Regions from separate parts of the Streptomyces durmitorensis genome, predicted to be linked through region 1. Evidence: riboswitches for the same ligand, from Rfam matches in the RefSeq annotation. Region 1 holds a riboswitch; the other holds the start of a gene.
What was found. Region 1 has a riboswitch for thiamine pyrophosphate ahead of thiO (glycine oxidase ThiO). Riboswitches for the same ligand answer to the same signal wherever they lie in the genome.

Region 1 (8,375 bases):
TGCCCGATGATGTTGCGCAGTTCGGCCACGGAGTGGTCGACCGCGGTCAGGTGCGCGACCGGCGTGAGCGTCGAGTCGGCGACGATCTGCTCCGTCTCCTTGACCGTGCCCGCACGCGTCGAGCCGCCCGCTCCGTACGTCACGGAGACGAAGCTGGGGGCCACCGCCTCGACCCTGCGCAGGGCGTTCCACAGGTTCCGCTCGCCCTTCGGGGTCTTCGGCGCCGAGAACTCGAACGAATACGTCGTCTTGCCGGTCGCGAGCATGTCACGCACGGTGCGTGCGCGATCAGATCTGGTGGAAGCAGTGCCTAGGGCCATACGGGCAGGTTAGCTACGGGGCACCGCTACCGGCCAATCTCCGTCCAACCTGCGGACACCGCCCCCGAAGGTTGGCCGAAGATCGCCGATCAGGCCGAACGCAGCCGCTTCGCGAAGTCGGCCGCCGCGGCTGCCGGATCGTCCGCCTCGGTGATCGCCCGCACGACGACGACGCGGCGGGCGCCCGCTTCGAGCACCTCGTCGAGGTTGCCCGCGTCGATGCCGCCGATGGCGAACCACGGGCGGTCCGTGCCGAGCGAGGCCGTGTACCGGACGAGGTCGAGCCCCGGAGCGTGCCGGCCCGGCTTCGTGGGGGTCGGCCAGCAGGGTCCCGTGCAGAAGTAGTCCACGCCGTCCTGCGTCGCCGCGGCGGCGGCCTCGGCGTCGGCGTGCGTAGAGCGGCCGATGAGGACATCCTCGCCCAGAATCCCGCGGGCCGCGGGCACCGGCAGGTCGCCCTGGCCCAGGTGCAGCACGTCGGCGCCGATGGCGTGCGCGACGTCCGCGCGGTCGTTCACCGCGAGGAGCTTGCCGTGCCTGCGGGCGGCGTCGGCGAAGACCTGGAGGTGTTCGAGCTCCTCGGCTGCCTCCATGCCCTTGTCCCGCAGCTGCACGATGTCGACACCGCCGCCGAGGACGGCGTCGAGGAACTCGGGGAGGTCTCCCTGGCGCTTGCGGGCGTCCACGCACAGATAGAGGCGGGCGTCCGCGAGCTGCTCGCGGGCAGGCTTGGTGGCCATGGAGATGTCCCCCGGGTTGTCGGTGGCCCACGGGCCGCGTGTCCACGGGGGACGCGCGGCCCGTACGCAACGGTTTTCCGTGTCGGTCAGACGGCGAGCGCCTGGGCGCGACGCTTCACCTCCGTGCCGCGATTCTCGCTCAGAGCCTGCGCGGGGGTGCCGGGCAGGGTGGGGTCGGGAGTGAAGAGCCACTCCAGCATTTCTTCGTCGGAGAAGCCGTCGTCCCGCAGGAGCGTCAGGGTGCCGGTGAGGCCCTTGACGATCTTGTCGCCGTCGATGAAGGCGGCCGGCACCGCGAGCGCGCGGTTCTCACCACGGCGCACGGCGATCAGCTGGCCCTCCTTGACCAGCTGGCGCACACGCGTCACCTCGACGTCGAGCATTTCTGCGATGTCGGGGAGGTGGAGCCACTCGGGGACGAGAGCATCAGTCTTTGCGTCAATCTCGGTCACGGGGCCAAGCGTATCTCCGGGCGCCGACAGCGGCCGGGCAGCGGGTCCCTCCGGTCACGGCAGCACGGTCTTCTTCAGCGGCAGCGCGGGGTCCGACGCCAGGTCGGGGGAGAGCCGGGCGCCCGCCTCGATCAGCTTGCGGCCCTGCGCCAGGTCCCTGGGGCGGCCCACCGCGAGCACGGCGACCAGGACGCCCCCTCGGAGCCAGCACACGGTCCAGGCCGCACCCGAGGAATCGCCGCGCCACACCAGCTCGTCGGCGGTCGCGTGGTGACCGGCGTACTGGACGAAGCGGCCGAACTGCTCGGACCAGAAGTACGGGACGGGGTCGTACGCCGAAGGGGTCTCGCCGATGATGTTCGCCGCCACCGTGCGCGGGCCCTGGAGGGCGTTGTCCCAGTGGTGCACGAGGAGGCGCTCGCCATACCTTCCCGAAGGGAAGGACGAGCAGTCGCCGACCGCGTAGACGTCGGGCTGCGACGTCCGAAGGTGGTCGTCGGCCAGGATCTCCCGGTGGGCGCCCAGGGTGATGCCGGAGCCCGCGAGCCAGTCCGTGGCGGGGCGTGCGCCGATGCCGACGACGACCGCGTCCGCGGGCAGCCGGGTGCCGTCGTCCAGGAGGACGCTGCCGGGCTCGACGCGCTCCACGCGCGCGTGGGTGCGCAGTTCGGCTCCGGAATCGGCGTACCAGGACGTCATCGGCGCCGCGACCTCTGCGGGAAGGGCCCCCGCGAGCGGCCGCTCGGCGGCTTCGACGACGGTGACGGAGCAGCCCGCCTCGCGTGCGGCGGTCGCGAACTCGGCGCCGATCCAGCCCGCGCCGACGACCACGATGCGGTGCTGCTCGGCGAGCACGGGCCGCAGCCGCTCGGCGTCGTCGAGGGTGCGCAGCAGATGGACGCCGGGGACTCCGGAGGCGCCGGGCAGCAGGATCGGCTGGGCGCCGGTGGCGATGACAAGGGCGTCGTACGGGACGGGGCCCCGCTCGGTGTCCAGCTCGTGGTCGTCGGGGCGCACGCCGGTGACCTCGTGGCCCAGGCTCAGCTCGATGCCGAGCGCCTCGAAGTCGATGTCGAAGGCGGAGCCCTCCGCCTTGCCGAGCAGCACGGCCTTGGACAGCGGTGGCCTGTCGTAGGGCTGGTGGGGTTCCGCGCCGATCAGGGTGACCGCACCGGCGAACCCCTGCTCGCGCAGGGCCACGGCGGTCTGCACCCCGGCCATCCCCGCGCCGACGATGACGACCCGGCGCTCTTCGTGCCTCCGCTGCTCACTCACCCGATCACTGTAGGACTGCGGGCGACGCGCGCCTCAGGGTGCGACGGGGAGATCTCTGACACACCGTCACCGCCCATACCCGGACAGCTCCCCTACTGCCGCCGGACACCAGGGGCTAGGGTGGCCGTGCAGAACACTCGCGGGAGCCCGGACGCACCGGGCTGAGAGGGAGGCTGGACGGCCTCCGACCGTACGAACCTGATCCGGGTCATGCCGGCGAAGGGAGGGGCTGGACGCCCATGCAGTCACGTACACCACCCCGTACGACCCGCACGACCGACGTCGTGGTCGTCGGGGGCGGCATCATCGGCCTGGTCACGGCCTGGCGGGCGGCGCAGCGCGGCCTGTCCACGGCGGTCGTGGACCCCGAGCCGGGCGGCGGCGCGGCGCAGGTGGCCGCGGGCATGCTGGCCGCCGTCACCGAGCTGCACTACGGGGAGCAGACGCTGCTCGCCCTGAATGTGGCCTCCGCGCAGCGCTATCCCGACTTCGCGGCCGAGCTGACGGAGGCGAGCGGCCGGGATCTCGGCTACCGCGCGTGCGGCACGCTCGCCGTCGCCCTCGACTCGGACGACCGCGCCCACCTGCGGGAGCTGCACGCCCTTCAGCAGCAGTCGGGGCTCGCCTCGGAGTGGCTGAGCGGGCGCGAGTGCCGCCGCCTGGAACCGATGCTCGCGCCGGGTGTCCGGGGCGGCCTTCGCGTCGACGGCGATCACCAGGTCGACCCGCGCAGGCTCGCCGCGGCGCTCCTCGTGGCCTGTGAGCGGGCGGGCGTCGTCTTCCACCGCGTGTGGGCGGAGCGCCTCACGGTCACGGGTGACCGGGCCACCGGAGTCGTCCTCGCCGACGGCACCGCCCTGGACGCCGGTCAGACCGTGCTCGCGGCGGGCAGCCTCAGCGGGCGCCTGGCCGGGGTCCCTGAGGGCGTGCTGCCGCCCGTGCGCCCCGTGAAGGGGCAGGTGCTTCGGCTCACGGTGCCCGAGCGGTACGCGCCGTTCCTGAGCCGCACCGTGCGCGCCGTCGTGCGCGGCAGCCACGTCTATCTCGTGCCGCGCGAGAACGGCGAGCTCGTCGTCGGCGCGACCAGTGAGGAGCTCGGCTGGGACACGACGGTCACCGCGGGCGGCGTGTACGAGCTGCTTCGGGACGCCCACGAGCTCGTACCCGGCATCACGGAACTGCCGCTGACCGAGACCCGCGCGGGCCTGCGCCCCGGCTCACCCGACAACGCGCCGCTGCTCGGCCCGACCGCCCTGCCCGGCCTCCAGCTGGCCACCGGGCACTACCGCAACGGCGTCCTTCTGACGCCCGTCACCGGCGACGTCATGGCGCACGCCCTGACCACCGGTGAACTGCCCGACGAGGCACGGGGGTTCACCCCCGAGCGCTTCGTCCGCGACCCCCTCACGCAGCGCTTCATGGAGCAGCCCGCATGACTCTCCCAGCCGTTACCGCCGTGTCCGTCAACGGAGAAGCACGCGATGTGGCCGCGGGCACCACCCTCGAAGCCCTCGTCGCCACCCTCACCGCGGCCCCCTCCGGGGTCGCCGCCGCGCTCAACGAAACCGTCGTACCGCGCACCCAGTGGTCCACCACCCCGCTCACCGAAGGGGACCGCGTCGAGGTCCTCACCGCCGTCCAAGGAGGCTGAACCGACATGGCAGACGACCCCTTCGTCATCGGCGGGCTCACCCTTTCCTCCCGCCTGATCATGGGTACGGGCGGTGCGCCGAGCCTGGACGTGCTCGAACGCTCCCTCGTCGCCTCCGGTACGGAGCTGACGACGGTCGCGATGCGCCGCCTGGACCCCGGGGTGCAGGGCTCGGTGCTCTCCGTCCTCGACCGGCTCGGCATCCGGGTCCTGCCGAACACGGCGGGCTGCTTCACCGCGGGCGAGGCCGTCCTGACCGCCCGCCTCGCGCGCGAGGCGCTCGGCACCGACCTGATCAAGCTGGAGGTCATCGCGGACGAGCGCACGCTGCTCCCCGACCCGATCGAGCTGATCGACGCCGCCGAGACCCTGGTCGACGACGGCTTCACGGTCCTTCCGTACACGAACGACGACCCGGTCCTGGCCCGGAAGCTGGAGGACGTGGGCTGCGCGGCGATCATGCCGCTCGGCTCCCCCATCGGCTCCGGGCTCGGCATCCGCAACCCGCACAACTTCCAGCTGATCGTCGAGCGCGCGGGCGTGCCGGTGATCCTGGACGCCGGGGCGGGGACGGCGTCCGACGCCACGCTCGCCATGGAGCTGGGGTGCGCGGGTGTGATGCTCGCCTCCGCCGTGACGCGTGCGCAGGAGCCCGTCCTCATGGCCGAGGGCATGCGGCACGGGGTCGAGGCGGGGCGCCTCGCGTACCGGGCCGGGCGGATTCCCCGGCGGCACTTCGCCGAGGCGTCCTCGCCCGTGGAGGGCATGGCCCGGCTCGATCCGGAGCGGCCCGCGTTCTGAGCGTCCCGCGCCTGTTACAGCTCGGCTGCAGTCGAGGCCCGAGTCCGCCCGGGCGGGCAGCGGTGTCAGCGGTGGCTCGTAGACTCCCTGCGTGGACACGACCCTTCAGGACCCGCTCGTCGGGCAGGTGCTCGACGGCCGCTATCGCGTGGACGGGCGGATCGCGGTCGGCGGGATGGCCACGGTCTACCGGGCCGTGGACACCCGCCTCGACCGCGTGCTCGCGCTCAAGGTGATGCACCCGACGCTCGCCGCCGATGTCTCCTTCGTCGACCGCTTCATCCGCGAGGCGAAGTCGATCGCCCGGCTCTCCCACCCGAACGTGGTGGGGGTGTACGACCAGGGCGCCGACGGCGCGTACGTCTATCTGGCGATGGAGTACATCGCCGGCTGCACCCTGCGTGACGTGCTCCACGAGCGCGGCGCCCTGCAGCCGCGCGCGGCCCTCGACATCCTGGAGCCGGTCCTCGCCGCGCTCGGCGCCGCGCACCGCGCCGGGTTCGTGCACCGCGACATGAAGCCGGAGAACGTCCTCATAGGGGATGACGGCCGGGTCAAGGTCGCCGACTTCGGGCTCGTGCGCGCGGTGGACACCGTCACGAACACGACCGGCACGGTCCTGGGCACGGTCTCCTATCTCGCCCCCGAGCAGATAGAGCACGGCACGGCCGACACGCGTGTGGATGTGTACGCGTGCGGGGTCGTGCTCTACGAAATGCTGACCGGCGCCAAGCCGCACTCCGGCGAGTCGCCCGCCCAGGTGCTCTACCAACACCTCCACGAGGACGTGCCGCCCCCGTCGGCGGTGGTTCCGGGGCTCGCCGTCGAGCTCGACGAACTGGTCGCGTCCGCCACCGCCCGCAACCCCGACGTCCGCCCGCACGACGCGGTGGCGCTCCTCGGGCAGGCCAGGGAGGCGCGCGCCGCGCTCTCCCTGGAGCAGCTGGACGCGGTGCCGCCGCAGGCACACACGACGGAGCACGGACACGACAACTCCGACGACCGTACGAGCGTGATCCCGCGCGCGGTGCGGTCCGTGCAGCTGCCGCTCCCCACGGACGGCGACCACAACCAGCAGGACCGGCACAGCCGCCAGGACCAGCTCAACCGCACGAGCATCCTTCAGACGCCTCCGCCGGCGCCGCCGACCGCCCCAGACCGCAGGCGAGGCCCCGATCCGCGCCGCCGCGTGATGGTGGTCGTGGCCGCCGTCCTGCTCGCCCTCGGGCTCGGCGCGGGCGTCTGGTACATCAACTCAGGCCAGTTCACGAAGGTCCCGCCGCTCCTGGCGAAGACCGAGGCGGCGGCCAAGAAGCGCCTCGGCGAAGCCGGACTCGACGTGAAGGACGTCAAGCGCGCCTACAGCGACACCGACAAGCGCGGCACGGTCATGGCCACCGACCCCGGGGCGGGCGAGCGCATCCGTGACAACGGAAGCGTGACGCTGACCGTCTCGATGGGCCCCGAGATCGTGAAGGTCCCGAGCCTCAAGGGCACCCCGCTGGCCGCGGCCAAGAACAAGCTCAAGGACGTCGGGCTCGCTCCCGGGATGACGACCAAGGCCTTCAGCGACGAGGTGCGCAGGGGCTCCGTGATCAGCACGGACCCGCAGTCGGGCACCAAGCGCAAGGCGGGCTCCGCCATCGCGGTGGTCGTCAGCAAGGGCCCCGAGGTCGAGGTCCCCGACGTGACGGGCGACTCCCAGGCCGACGCGACCGCCGAGCTCGAGGACCTGGGCCTGAAGGTCAAGGTCGAGACGGAGCGGATCTACTCCGACGAGGACAAGGGCACGGTCGTCGACCAGTCCCCCAGGGAGGGCCAGAAGCGGCTCGCCGAGGGTGACACGGTCACGCTGACGCTCTCCAAGGGCCCCGAGATGATCGAGGTCCCGGACGTCGAGGGCATGAGCGTCGACGACGCCACGCAGAAACTTCAGGACGCGGGCTTCGAGGTCGACGAGGACCGCGGACTGCTCGGCATCTTCGGGGACACGGTCAAGGGCCAGTCGGTGGAGGGCGGCGACGAGGCGCCCAAGGGGTCCTCGATCACCATCGAGATCCGTTGAGCCGTCGAGCCGTTGAGGCGTTGAGGCGTTGAGGCGTTGAGGCGTTGAGGCGTCGAGGCGTCGAGGCGTCGAGGCGTCGAGGCTCTGACGCCTTGACGCCTCGATCCGCTGACGGGACGCTCACGCGCCCATGCCACCCTTGAGCGCGTGAGCAGCAACAAGTCCCCCAGCACCGTGTCCCGCGGCACCTTGTCCCGCAATCCCGTCGGCGGCCACGTCCCCGTCGCCGGCGGCCTGGCATCCGTAGGGCTTTCGTACGCCCGGGAGCTGGGTGCCGAGGCCGTCCAGGTCTTCGTGGCCAACCCGCGCGGCTGGGCGACCCCGCCCGGCAATCCGAAGCAGGACGAGGAGTTCCGCGCGGCCTGCGCCGCCGAGAACATCCCGGCGTACGTCCACGCGCCCTACCTCATCAACTTCGGCTCGCACACCGAGGCGACCGCGGAGAAGTCCGTGGAGTCCCTGCGCCACTCGCTGCGCCGGGCCCGCGAGATCGGCGCGCTCGGCGTGGTCGTGCACACCGGCTCGGCGACCGGCGGCCGGGACCGCGCCGTCGCGCTGAAGCAGGTGCGCGACCGGATGCTGCCGCTGCTCGACGAGCTGACGCACGACGACGACCCCTACCTCCTCCTGGAGTCGACCGCGGGCCAGGGGTTCTCGCTCTGCTCACGCACCTGGGACTTCGGCCCGTACTTCGACGCCCTCGACGCCCACCCGAAGCTGGGCGTCTGCCTGGACACCTGCCACATCTTCGCGGCGGGCCACGACCTGACCGGGCCGAGCGGCATGAAGCAGACGCTGGACCTCCTGGTCGACACCGTCGGCGAGGGCCGCCTGAAGCTGGTGCACGCCAACGACTCCAAGGACGTGGTCGGCGCGCACAAGGACCGCCACGAGAACATCGGCACCGGCCACATCGGCGAGGAGCCCTTCCGCGAGCTCATGCTCCACCCCGCGACCGCGAACGTACCGCTGATCATCGAGACGCCCGGCGGCAAGGAAGGCCACGCGGCGGACGTGGCGCGGCTGAAGGAGCTCAGGAGCGTCTAGGGGCCCCGGAGACTCTTGAGGAAT
Region 2 (8,375 bases), 6.8 Mb from region 1:
ACAAATCCAATAACGGGTCCGTGCTCGGGCATGGGGCGTTGGCCCGTGCGGTAGCCCAGCAGGCGGCACTGGTCGCTTCCTTGGAAGGTCGTCTTCAGCTGTTGGAGCGCGTCTTGCGCCTGCTCCAACGCTGCTGTGCCTTCAACGTGCGGCACGACCAGCAAGAGGTCACCGTCCCGTACCTCTCGGACCTCGAAATCCGGACTGGCCACGATGGTCCTGACCAGTCCAGGCGGTGCTGTGACCCGCGCAAGAGTGGCCGGGGAGGCAGCAATGGCCAGGTTGGCCGAGAGCGGTTCGCAGAGCTTGGGGACCCCTGTCCCGGCAGCGAGTACGACGGTTGTGGCGGCGTGGAGTCCGGTCGAGGTCAGCACTCCCCCGACGCGTCCGCCTGTCACCTGCAAGGAGTTGACCGCGGTGTTGTGGAGCACGGTTGCTCCGTGGGCGCCGGCTGCTACTACGAGTGCGTGGGTCAGGGCCGTTGGGTCGACGCCTGCGTCGTTCGGGGTGTGGATGGCCTGGTCAGGTGGGTGTCGGAGGTTGGGCTCCAGGGCTGCGATGTCGCTTCGTCCGATGCGGAACTGGCCTGGTCCCGGCCGTGAGTCCTGCGCCGGTGTGCCGGTCCAGGTCAGCGAGCCGGTCCGGCGGACGGCGATGTGGGGCAGTTCGTTCTCCAGGCGTCGGTAGTCCGCCAGGACGTGTTCGCGAAGGTCTTGTGCTCCGCCGGGCCAGTGGCCTCCCGCACCGCGTACCCAGGCGAAGGAGTCTCCGGTGACCCCGGTGGCCGGTGCAGGTCCTTGGTCAAGCAAAGTGACCGGGACGCCCCGACGTGCCAGGTGATAGGCCACTGAGGAGCCGACGATTCCCGCACCGACAACAACAACGGCTGACATGAGGTCCTCTTCGGTAGGCCAACGACTGTTCAGGCTGTGGCTGCAGCCGTAGAAGCACAGTCGGGCCGCTGCCGGCACAGTGCAACGGAATTTGCTGCGGGGGCACGGCTACTGGCTGATCCGCCGACGTCACCGGACCGACCAGCGCGTCGCGAACTGCGCGTCGCGAACTACTCGACACGCTCGTGATCGATGAACGCGGTCAACACGTCCACAGTTGCGTCGGGTTGCTCGTCGGGAATGAAGTGTCCGGCCTGTGGGATGAGGACGCCGGTCGCGTTCTCTGCCCACGGGCTGATGGAGGCGGCCATGTCGGGGATCGAGCCATGGGAGCTGGAGACTCCCAGGACCGGGACGGTCAAGTGCCCTCGTTCGAGAGCGTCATGATTCTTGCGTGCTGATTCCGCGGCGTCGCGGTAGTAGGCGAGAGACGCTGAAAGACCTCCCTCGGCCGCGATGGCGGCGGCGTAATGGTCGATCTCGGCGTCGTCGAAGGTGTTCGGGGACAGAGCCTTGACCTTCAAGAACCAGCCCACGTAGTCACGTTCGCGGCCGGCGAGCAGAGTCTCGGGCAGTTCGGGCACCAGGTGGAAGGCGAAGTGCCAGGTCTTCCAGGCCCGGTCGGGATCCGTCGGGATGGAGTCCGGGAGGGTGATTCCGGGAATGCCGGCGTCAAGCAGAGCGACGCCATGCAGGCGCTCTTCGTACTTCAGGGCCAGCGAGAAGGCGACCCAGGCGCCGATGTCGTGGGCGACGAGCCAGTACTTCGGCACGTTGAGCGCGGTCAGCGCGGCCTGGACACGCGAAGCGACGGTGTGCGTGTCGTAGCCCCCTTGAGGGCGGTCGGAGTGGCCCTGACCCGGCAGGTCGATCGCGATCACGTGAAATCGCTCGGCAAGGCCTGGCATCACCTCTCGCCAAGCCCACCAGGTCTGCGGGAATCCGGCGAGGAGCACGACAGTGGGCCCGGCCGGTTGGCCGCCTTCCACGGCGTGAAGTCGGATTCCTTCCGCATCGACCCAGCGGTGAGTGAAACCCGCAAGGTCGTGCAGCGGCAACCCGGGGACCGGGTTCTGGTCCTGGTCCTGGTCCTGGTCGCAGGAGCGTTTCGGGGCTATGGCGTCGTCAGTCATGTCCTGAGCCTACTGCATCTTGAACTGGTTAGTTCAAGATAGGATGGCAGAGCCACAACGGCTGGTCCAAGAGCGAGGTGCATGCGTGATGGCCGGGAAGAAGCAGTTCGACGTGGGCATCGCGCTCGACGCGGCGATGGTCCAGTTCTGGCGGGTCGGATACGCCGACACGTCTCTCGACGACCTCTCCAGGACGACCGGATTGAACCGCAGTTCCATCTACTCCTCGTTCGGCGACAAAGACTCGCTCTACCTGCGCTGCCTGGACCGCTACGCCGCGCGGTACGGAAACAGGTACGACCAGGCGCTTTCACGTGCGTCCGAGGAACCGCTCCAGGCGGTTCGGGCGTTCTTCGATGTCACCCTGCAGCGCATCGCCGACCCTGACGTACCTGATGGATGCCTGATCGCCCAGACCGCGATGGCGACACCGGTGCTCAGCCCCACCATCGCCGCACGCGCGGACGAAGCTCTAGGCCTTCAGCATGCGCGGCTGCGGACCGCTTTGAACGCCGCGCAGTTGGCCGAGGGCGATGCCGACGACTTCGCGGTTCACCTCACGGCGGTCAACCAATCGCTGGCCGTGATGAGCAGGGCCAGGGCGAGCCAGAAGCAGCTCCGCACGGTCATCGACATCAGCATGAGTGCGCTCTCACATGCCTTGCATGCCCGGAGCTAGCCCGCCGTTTCGCCTGGGTACGGCGGCTGCCGGGGCGGGACCGCCAGGAAACACCGGGCCGTCCTGGAGATGCGAATCAGGGCCCTGGGGCCTGAGCATCCCAAGACCGAAATCAGCCGACGACACCTGGCAGCGACCCTGGAATGTATAGCCAGTGACGGTCCGTCCTGACATGGTGACCCCGTCCAGCAACCGGTAGATCTCCAGGGCGGCTTCGCTCTCGACGCGGCTTCTCTCATGCAACACCGGGGCGCGCTGTCGGCTCGTTCGAAGGAGAGCTTTAGAGCTTCACTGTCGTTGCCGGCCTTTCGGAGCGCGCCAGCGCTCGACCGGGATCTCGCACAGCTGCGTCATCCGTTCCTGCTCGCGGCAGATGACAGCCGGCCAGCATGCCTCCAGCCAGGTGCCCGCATCCGCTGAAGGCCTCGGGCCGATGGCTCGCAGGTGCGCACCGTGCGGTCGATGACGCATTCCTGGGGCCGTACTCATCGGCGAAGGCGGCCGTGGCGGTCGCATTGAAGCGGGGCCAGGCCAGATCGGCCGTCGGCCGTCGGCAGTTGGCAGTTGGCAGTTGGCAGGCATAGCGGTCGGGCTCGGCGTGGCCGCCGTCGGCCTGACGCACCAGTCCGGCGGGCCCTGGTGGCCAAAGGATCCCCCCTCAGTTCCGCCAACAGATCCCTGTCGTTTCGTGAGGTACCCGAGTGCGAACTCCTGTTCCTGAAGGAGGTACATTGCGTAGCGACCACCGCGGGAGCTCGGGAGTAGCCGGGCTGAGAGGGCGGACGGGACTTGATCCCCTTTCCGCCGACCGCATGAACCTGGACCGGGTAATGCCGGCGTAGGAAGGGTGTTGACGATGGATACTGCCTCCGTACCTGCCCGGCACGGCACTGCCGTTTCCCGTGAAGCCGTGGCGGATGTGATCGCGTCCCTGCGGACCTCCGCACCCCTTGTGCACTGCCTGACCAACGTCGTGGTGTCGCAGTTCACCGCGAATGTGCTGCTCGCGGCGGGGGCTGCCCCGGCGATGGTGCACAGCGTGGAGGAGGCCGGAGCGCTGGCCCGGATGGCCGGGGGTGTCCTGGTCAACCTGGGAACGGTGACGTCCGTGACGGCGCCGGCGATGCGCGTCGCGGTCACCGAAGCGGCCGGGGCCGGGCGGCCGTGGGTGCTCGATCCGGTGGCGGTCGGCCCGCTGCCCTGGCGCACCGAGCTCGCCCACGAACTGCTGGAGAGCGCACCCCCAGCGGCCGTTCGCGGCAATGCTTCCGAGATCCTGGCACTGGACGGCGGCACGGGCGGGCGCGGCGTGGACAGCACGGACGCCCCCGAGGCGGCGCTGGCCGCGGCGGGCTCGCTGGCCCGGCGCTACGGCTGCGCGGTCGCGGTGAGCGGTCCACAGGACGTTCTCACGGACGGGACGCGAGTGGTGCGCCTGGCCAACGGGCATCCGCTGCTGGCCCTGGTGACGGGAACGGGCTGCTCACTCGGCGCCCTGGTGGCCGCCTGCACAGCCGTCACCGGCGACGCGCTGCTGGCTGCCACTGCCGCGACCGGCCTGCTCACCGTGGCCGCGGAGAACGCCGCCACCCGCTCCGCGGGGCCCGGCACGTTCGCGGTCGCCCTGATCGACGCGCTGTACGAGCTCAGCCCTGAGCGGCTCGCCGAGGCTCTCGACCTGCGCTGAGCATGCGCGTACTGCGGAGGTCCTGCGTGTGAGCAGTGGCCTGGACGCCACCCGCTGCACAGTGCCCGCCCTGGCGCCGTAGCACCGAGTCCGGCTGCCCTGTTCCCCATCTCGCCCCTGTGAACAACTCAAGTCCCTGCACCTCAGGGCCTGCCTTCCCCCGTACCTCCCGATGCGTTTCCCACGCCTTTCCCCGGCCGGGAGACCCCAAGGAGTAACCCGTGCGACCTCCTCTCGACCTGTCCCTGTATCTCGTGACCGACACCGGACTCTGCGGCCACCGCGGTGTCGCCCCTACCGTTGCAGCGGCCGTCAAGGGCGGCGTCACCGCCGTCCAGTTGCGCGATCCGGACGCGGACGCCCGCACGCTGTTCTCGCTCGGCCGGGTGATCCAGGCCGAACTCGCGGGCACTGGTGTCCCCTTGATCGTCAACGATCGCCTGGACGTGGCGGTCTGGTTGGACGCGGACGGCGTCCACCTCGGGCAGCGGGACGTCTCACCCGAGACCGCCCGGCGCCAGCTCGGTCACCATGCGTACATCGGCCTGTCCGTCAGCCGTCCCGAGCAGCTGGCGCACGTACCGGACACCGTCGACCACCTAGGTGTCGGTCCGGTTTTCCCGCAGTCCACCAAGCCAGACGCGGACGCCCCGCTCGGTCTGGGCGGCCTGGCCCAGATCGTCCGGGAGAGCCCGCTGCCCTGCGTGGCCATCGGCGGGATCGGCGTGTCCGAGGCCGCCGCGGTCATGGGAACGGGCGCGGCCGGGATCGCTGTCGTCAGCGCGGTCTGCGGGCAGCCCGACCCCGAGGCCGCAGCCCATTCCCTCGTTCGCACTCTGCGGCAGGAGATCCCCGCATGACCAGTCCACCCATCGCCCTCAGCATCGCCGCCAGCGACCCCTCCGGCGGCGCCGGGATACAAGCCGACTTGAAGGCGTTCTCCGCCAACGGCGCCTACGGAACAGCGGTTCTGACCGCCCTGACCGCACAGAACACTCAAGGTGTCACCGGCATCCATGCCGTCCCCCCGGCGTTCGTCACCGAGCAGCTCGACACTCTGTTCGCCGACGTCCCGGTGGACGCCGTCAAGATCGGAATGCTGGCCGACGCCGCCATCGCCACCGCCGTCGCAGAAGCCCTGGAGCGGCACCGCCCCCGGTACGTCGTCCTCGACCCCGTCATGGTCTCGACCAGCGGCCATCGCCTCCTCGAGGCCGATGCGGTGACGGTGCTGCGCGACCGTCTGCTGCCGCTCGCCGACCTCATCACCCCCAACCTCCCCGAGGCCGGCGACCTGCTGGGCACCGCCGCCGCGAAGAACCGCGCCGAAGCCATCGAGCAGGCCCACGCACTCCTCGATACCGGCGCCAGGCGCGTCCTCCTCAAGGGCGGCCACCACACACACGACGCCGAGTCCGTAGACATCCTCGTCGACGCCACGGACGCCTCCGACTCGGGCTTCACCGAGCTGTCCGCACCTCGCGTGAACACGCGCAACACCCATGGCACCGGCTGCACCCTCTCCGCCGCGATCGCCGCCCTGCGCCCGCAGCACGACGACTGGCACACCACCGTCAGTGCCGCAAAGGCGTACCTGACCGGGGCCCTGCGCGCGGCCGACACCCTGCACATCGGCCGCGGCCACGGACCCGTCCACCACTTCCACCAGTACTGGAGCTGAGCCCCATGACCACCACGTTCTGCGACGAGCTGTGGACGGCCACGGCCGAGATACGTGCGGCCATCGACAAGCTGCCGTTCGTCATCGCCCTCGGCGACGGCACTCTGGACCGGGAGAAGTTCGTCTACTACCTGGCCCAGGACGCCCACTACCTGCGCGGTTACGCCCGCGCGCTGGCCAGCGCCGCCGCGAAGGCGGACCGGCCGCAGGACATCGCGTTCTTCGCGAAGTCCGCCCACGACGCCGTGGTCGTCGAGAGCTCCCTGCACGAGAGCAACGTCGTCGACGTCGACGCCTGGACGCCCTCCCCCACCGGCACCGGATACACCTCCTACCTGCTCTCCGTGGCTCACACCCAGGGCTACCCGGAGCTGACCGCCGCGGTCCTGCCCTGCTTCTGGATCTACGCCGAGGTGGGCCGGGCGCTCCTCGAGCTGGCCGGCGACCTCACCACCCACCCCTACGGCGACTGGATCGGCACGTACGCCGACGAGGAGTTCGAAGCCGCCACCGAACACGCCCGGCAGATCGTCAACCGGCTTGCGGACCAGGCCGACCCGGCCACCCGCGCACGGATGCGTACGGCCTTCACCACCGCGTCCACCTGGGAGTGGATGTTCTGGGACGCCGCCTGGCGTATGGAGTCCTGGCCCGTCGGCGCCGCTCCCGTCCAGGTTTCGGAGCCCGCGAAGTGACGACCACCACCGAACCCACCACCCCGGGACCGGCCCCGGCGAACGAGGCGCCGCTCACCCTCGACCAGCCCACACCCAAGGTCCTGAGCGGCCTGGACCAAGGCACCTTCTGGGCCAACCTGGGCGTCAGCCTGCTCGGCTTCAGCGGCATGCTGGTCGTCCTCGACCCCCTTGGCACCGGCAGTCCGACCCTGTCGTTCGCAGCGGCCGTCACCGCGTCCGTCGTCGGCACCCTGATCGGCACCGTCGCCCTCGGCCTCGCCGCCATCACCGGGGCCCGCACCGGCGCGCCCTCGATGGTCCTGCTGCGCGGCCTGTTCGGCGCGAAGGCGTCCTACCTCCCCACCGTCCTCAACGTGCTGCAGATGGTCGGCTGGGCCGTCTTCGAGCTGGTGGTCATCTCGACCGGCCTGAAGATCCTGGCCCGCCAGGCCTTCGGCGACCCGGGACCCGGCTGGCTGTACGTACTCGTCGCGGGCGCGGTGACGACAGCGCTCACGCTGCGTCCGCTCGGCGCGCTGCGCATCATCCGCCGCTACGTCACCATCGCCGTCGTCCTGGCCATCTGCTACCTGGGCTGGGACCTGGCCGGCCGCGGCATTCCGATGGAGGGCGGCTCCTGGAAGGACTTCTGGTTCGCCGCCGACAGCGTGATCGCCGTGTCGATCTCCTGGCTGCCGCTGGTCGCCGACTACTCGCGGCACTCCCGCAGCGAGAAGGAGGCATTCGGCGGCCTGGTCATCGGCCAGACCCTCGCGGGCGTCGCGGGCTCGGTCCTCGGCGTGGCCGCCCTCGCCATGATCGCGTTCGACACCACCGACCCGTACAAGGTCTTCGACCCTTTCACCGCCACCAGCGTCGGCGTGATCTGCTTCGGTGTCCTGGTCCTGCGCGAGGTCGACCAGTCCTTCGCCAACGTCTACTCCACCGCCGTCTCCGCCCAGAACCTGCTGCCTCGGGCCGACCGCCGCGTCCTGTGCCTGATCAGCGGCACCCTGGCCACCGCCCTGGCGCTTCTGGTGAACATGGACAGCTACGCCAGCTTCCTCTACCTGATCGGCGCGGTGTTCATCCCGATGTTCGCCGTCCTCGTCGTGGACTTCTTCGTACTCGGCGGCCACCGCACCTGGGACGTCTCCGAACAGGCGCCCACCCGCTGGGTCATGCTGCTGCCCTGGGCGCTCGGCTTCGCCACCTACCAGCTGATCGCACCGACGAACATCGCAGGCTGGTCCGACTTCTGGACCTCGCTGCAGGACGCCGTGGGCTTCACCGTCCAGCCGTGGATGAGCGCCTCCCTGCTCTCCTTCGCGGTAGCTGCCCTCACCACCCTCGCCGTGGGCTACAGGCGCCGGCGCGTTTATGTCTCTTCATCATGTCTCCCTCGGTGAGTACAGGACCGGCCCGGAGCGTCCGGTCCCGCTCATGGCCGTTGCCCGGGGTACAGGTGAAGGCCGTCCTCAGCGGGCGGCGGCGTAGGAATCCACCACGAACCGGATGACCTGGTCCTACAACGCGGCCCCCGAAACACCTGCCCGCTTGATCATGTCCGTTCCGTGGAAGCCGCTCTTGTCGATGACCAGTTGCTTCTTGCGGCCTACGGAGGC

Region 2: another riboswitch for thiamine pyrophosphate. It lies ahead of thiM (hydroxyethylthiazole kinase); the one in region 1 lies ahead of thiO (glycine oxidase ThiO).

Annotation. Positions count from the first base shown of each region.
Region 1 is NZ_CP097289.1:6,849,435-6,857,809, reverse strand. It holds gene metF (methylenetetrahydrofolate reductase [NAD(P)H]) at 1-320, opposite strand, end outside; gene thiE (thiamine phosphate synthase) at 410-1,060, opposite strand; gene M4V62_RS30565 (Rv2175c family DNA-binding protein) at 1,147-1,512, opposite strand; gene M4V62_RS30560 (NAD(P)/FAD-dependent oxidoreductase) at 1,567-2,733, opposite strand; TPP riboswitch at 2,917-3,029, shown strand; gene thiO (glycine oxidase ThiO) at 3,027-4,223, shown strand; gene thiS (sulfur carrier protein ThiS) at 4,220-4,438, shown strand; gene M4V62_RS30545 (thiazole synthase) at 4,445-5,239, shown strand; gene pknB (Stk1 family PASTA domain-containing Ser/Thr kinase) at 5,331-7,304, shown strand; gene M4V62_RS30535 (deoxyribonuclease IV) at 7,452-8,351, shown strand.
Region 2 is NZ_CP097289.1:54,591-62,965, forward strand. It holds gene M4V62_RS00225 (NAD(P)/FAD-dependent oxidoreductase) at 1-893, opposite strand, end outside; gene M4V62_RS00230 (alpha/beta fold hydrolase) at 1,064-2,026, opposite strand; gene M4V62_RS00235 (TetR/AcrR family transcriptional regulator) at 2,115-2,705, shown strand; gene M4V62_RS43695 (Imm49 family immunity protein) at 2,994-3,437, opposite strand; TPP riboswitch at 3,443-3,568, shown strand; gene thiM (hydroxyethylthiazole kinase) at 3,616-4,392, shown strand; gene thiE (thiamine phosphate synthase) at 4,614-5,252, shown strand; gene thiD (bifunctional hydroxymethylpyrimidine kinase/phosphomethylpyrimidine kinase) at 5,249-6,073, shown strand; gene tenA (thiaminase II) at 6,079-6,768, shown strand; gene M4V62_RS00265 (purine-cytosine permease family protein) at 6,765-8,159, shown strand; gene M4V62_RS00270 (hypothetical protein) at 8,277-8,375, opposite strand, start outside.